One region of the Streptococcus sp. AS14 genome, then DNA from elsewhere that is predicted to be linked to it. Evidence: predicted binding sites of a transcription regulator. Region 1 holds the regulator's gene; the other holds the start of a gene.

What was found. Region 1 encodes NrdR, which represses ribonucleotide reductase genes. Its sites were predicted from a motif close to ACACNATATATNGTGT; they were not measured.
Region 2: nrdH (glutaredoxin-like protein NrdH) is a predicted target of NrdR. The motif match lies at 657-672, and genes of this name have one in related genera.

What each region holds. Positions count from the first base shown of each region.
Region 1 is NZ_ALKI01000002.1:115,651-117,846, forward strand. Features, by position in the region: gene HMPREF1150_RS09925 (DnaD domain protein) at 1-592, opposite strand, end outside; gene nrdR (transcriptional regulator NrdR) at 593-1,066, opposite strand; gene HMPREF1150_RS09915 (endonuclease/exonuclease/phosphatase family protein) at 1,237-2,052, opposite strand; gene HMPREF1150_RS09910 (PTS transporter subunit IIBC) at 2,070-2,196, opposite strand, start outside.
Region 2 is NZ_ALKI01000013.1:186,859-189,054, reverse strand. Features, by position in the region: gene HMPREF1150_RS04295 (phosphocarrier protein HPr) at 1-201, opposite strand, end outside; gene nrdH (glutaredoxin-like protein NrdH) at 799-1,017, shown strand; gene nrdE (class 1b ribonucleoside-diphosphate reductase subunit alpha) at 1,178-2,196, shown strand, end outside.

The DNA.
Region 1 (2,196 bases):
CATACCAAGTCCACTTCTTCTGCTCAGCAATTGCAAACAATTCTAGCACATCTTCCTTTTCATTGGCAAAGCGAAGATTGTCCTGAGCCATCCGTTGCTTGAAATACTCCAAATCAAAATCATTGGCCTTTCGCACTGCCCTTGGCTGCTCAGCTTCCATACCAAACACCTGCATAAAAGGCTTGACCAATTTCTCTCCGCTAGGATTTTCTGGTCGCAGGGCTTCTGCAGCAGCTTCTCCGATTTTCTTTTCCAAGAGCCGGCTGTACACATTATGGCTGAAAAATTCCTCCGCCGTTAAGGTCGGGTGGAGTTGAACCAGATAGTGGTCATCTGTTTGATAAAGATCTACTAGCTTAATCGCCGCTAAACGCTCAAAACTTTCTTCTAAAATATTAAGTCCAAAATCTAAATGATTAAGAATCTGACTGAAGAGGTGCTGCTTTTGCCCATTATCCCCAAAAGACAGCAGATAAAGATAAAGTGCTATCGCTTCTCTCCCTAAAATCGGCAAATAGAGCTTGGTCAAGACAGCAATATCTGGGCTGACTGCATTATTGCGCAAGAAAGAAAACTGATGGTTTGGTTTCATTTATTTGTCCTTTTTCTTCTTGGACCCCTTGGTAATCTGCTTGAGCAGGCTTTCCAGCTCGCCCACATCCTTGAAACTCCGGTAAACACTGGCGAAACGAACGTAGGTGATTTCATCCAGATCTGCCAGTTCATCCATGACTAAGGATCCAATATACTCACTATTGATTTCATTGTCGCTCTGACTGCGGACCTTTTGCTCGATTCGGTTGACAATCTCCTCTATTTCGTCACTAGATACTGGCCGCTTTTGAGCGGAGCGAATAATACCGTTAAAAATCTTATCCCGAGAAAATTGCTCACGCGTCCCGTCCTTTTTGACAACCACTAGGGTTCTCTCTTCAACGCGCTCGTATGTCGTAAAGCGGTGTTGACATTCCTCACACTCACGGCGACGGCGGATTGTATTCCCATCTTCTGCCTGTCTGCTATCAACTACACTTGATTTATTCCCACCACATTTCGGACAACGCATACCATTTCCTCCTAGAATCCTAATACTTCATTATAACACGTTTTCAAGAATAACAAAAGACAGCCGTTTGGAGGGTAATATTTCACCATTTTGCTCTAAAAATATGTTTATCAAAAAGAAAAAGAGAGGCAAACCTGTTGCATTCACAGTCTTGCCTCATCTTTTTACTTCTATAATGCCACTTGCACTTCTAAACCAAAGTGGTCACTGACAACAGGGGTTTCTTTCCCGTCAAAAACAACAGCGGAGCGCTCAACATCCATCCCTTGACTAGTGAAAACATAGTCTATCTTCAGAGCGTGTTTATTATCATCCCAGCCTGCAATAGTCCCTTCTACTGTCGCCTCTCCGATAGCTTCTTTTGCAGCAGTATGGCTATCCTGCAGCTTCAGTGGACTGGCTAAGATAGTCTGGTAGCCTTGTTGACCGACTGGATTGTTGAAATCGCCCATGAGGACCAGAGGAGTTTCTGCTTTTAGCAGCTCTTCTTCAAGCTTAGCCCATTCCCCCTGGAAGCCTTTGTCCCACCAAGACAGATGGCAGGAGGCAATTGTCAGCAATTGGCCTTCTACCTCAGTCTCGGCTAGCAAGACCTTACGAGTATGATAATCCGTAGGATCATTAGCCTCTGATACCAGAACTTCTCTAGGAGCCATAGGATTTCTAGATAGGATTGCCACTCCTTCGTTATAAATATCAAACCCAATATGATTATAGGCCCAGGACCAATGATAGTCCAGTCCTGCCTCAGCCAATTTTTCTACCAAACAAAGGGCAAAATGGTCTTGATGGATCTCAATTGCGCCCTCAACCGCCTGATAGAAAGGAGCCTGAACAACCTGTTCAGACTCCGTTAATTGATTGACTTCCTGCAGGCAAATGACGTCATATTTTTCTTGAAGAATGCGTTCTGCAAGCTGATTAAGCTTGGTTTCTTGCTCTTCTTCCATCCAACTATGAGTATTTAATGTCAGGAATTTTGCCATGATTTCTCTTTTCTATATTACAATTCAACCTTAGCAACAACTGTCTTAGCAGATGCTTGACCAAGTTTTTCTACTGTTACAGACTTGATAGCTGCTGCATTTGTGAAGACTACGATTGTTGAAGTTTCACGTCCTGCTTCCTTG
Region 2 (2,196 bases), on a different contig from region 1:
ACCTTCAGCTGAGATCTTAACATCAGCTCCTTGGCCAACACCGAGACTCATAACACCCATGATAGATTTCAAGTTTACTGATTTACCTTTGTATTCAAGCGTGATGTCTGAAGCGAATTTGCTAGCAGTTTGAACCAACAAAGTTGCTGGACGTGCGTGAATACCTGTTTCTGCTACAATGTGGAAATCTTTAGAAGCCATAGTTAGACTCTCCTTTTAAATAATTCTTTTTGAGTTATTGTGATAACCCTTACAAGTTGATATTATATCACCTTTTGAAATCTTTTTCAAGAATTTTATAGCCCGCTTACAAAATATTTCTTGGGAAATGAAAACTCTTCTTATTATATTGAAGAGAGAATTTTCGAGCTAAATCCCACATTCCCCAAGCTTTATTCAAAAATGGCTTCCACCAAGTTTTTAATCATAAATTTCTTATTTTATAGAAACTAATTGTTATAAAATAAGAATATAAACTCCCCCTCCACTCCTCCTAGTGATTCCCTAAATTCTGTAACACAAGATATTGGATTTTTGTTTTTAGGCGGAAAAGCTACTAGTCATTTTTCTAACATTTTAAGACTTGTTTAAGCATTGCCGCATCAGCATTTTGCTCCTTTTCTGCAATTTTTCACTTCTTTTCACCGCTTATACAAACACTATATATTGTATTGTAATCTATCCTATAACAAAATATCACACAATATTTAGTTCAAAACTATTGACATTCTATTTTCTTTTAGATATACTAGTTTCGTATTATTTAAAAGAAAAAACGAAAGTTTAGAGGAATTTTTAATGGTAACTATTTACTCAAAAAACAACTGCGTTCAGTGCAAAATGACCAAGCGCTTCTTAGAGACTAATCATGTAGAATATCGCGAAATCAACTTGGATGAACAGCCAGAATTCATTGACCATGTCAAAGATCTTGGTTTCAATGCTGCTCCTGTGATTCAGACAGCAACTGAGGCATTTTCTGGTTTCCAACCTGGTAAATTGAAAAAATTGTCTTAATGTAGTTTATTTTGAGGGCGGCGCGCCTTGATTGGGAGATAAACTAAAAGACAGATTATCAGGGCAAACTGCAGCTCCTATGCTCATAGGGGCCGTTTCTTTTGTAAGGCGGATATTTTTCCGCTAGCTAATTATCTTATTTATATAGAAAAGGAAAAACATGGGACTCAAACATTTAGAGGATGTGACATACTTCCGACTCAACAACGAAATCAACCGTCCAGTTAATGGTCAGATTATGCTTCATAAAGATCAAGAAGCCTTAAAAGCTTTTTTTAAAGAAAACGTTGAGCCAAACACCAAGCAATTTTCTTCTATCACAGAAAAAATTAAATATTTAATAGAAGAAAACTATTTGGAGAAGGAATTTATTGAACTTTATTCTCCTGAATACATCGAGGAGCTGACTGCTTTTATCCATGCTCAAGATTTCAAGTTTAAATCTTTCATGGCTGCTTATAAGTTCTACAACCAGTATGCCCTGAAGACAAATGATGGTGAATACTATCTGGAAAGCATGGAGGATCGGGTACTCTTCAACGCCCTCTACTTTGCCAACGGAGATGAAGCCATTGCCAAGGATATTGCCAATGAAATTATCCACCAGCGCTACCAACCAGCTACACCAAGCTTCCTCAACGCTGGTCGGGCTCGTCGCGGTGAATTGGTTTCCTGCTTCCTCATCCAAGTAACAGATGATATGAACTCAATCGGCCGCTCCATTAACTCTGCCCTGCAGTTGTCTCGTATCGGAGGCGGGGTCGGTATTTCCCTCAGCAATCTGCGGGAAGCTGGAGCCCCTATCAAGGGTTATGAAGGAGCTGCATCTGGCGTTGTGCCTGTTATGAAACTCTTTGAGGACAGCTTCTCTTACTCTAACCAACTGGGGCAACGTCAAGGAGCTGGAGTTGTTTACCTCAATGTCTTCCACCCAGATATCATCGCCTTCCTTTCTACCAAGAAAGAAAATGCCGACGAAAAAGTTCGGGTTAAAACCCTCTCACTCGGTGTTGTCATTCCGGATAAGTTCTACGAATTAGCACGCAAAAATGAAGAAATGTACCTCTTCAGCCCATATTCTGTTGAACGTGAGTATGGAGTACCATTTGCCTACCTTGACATCACTGAAAAATACGATGAATTGGTCGCTAATCCAAATATCACTAAGACCAAGATCAA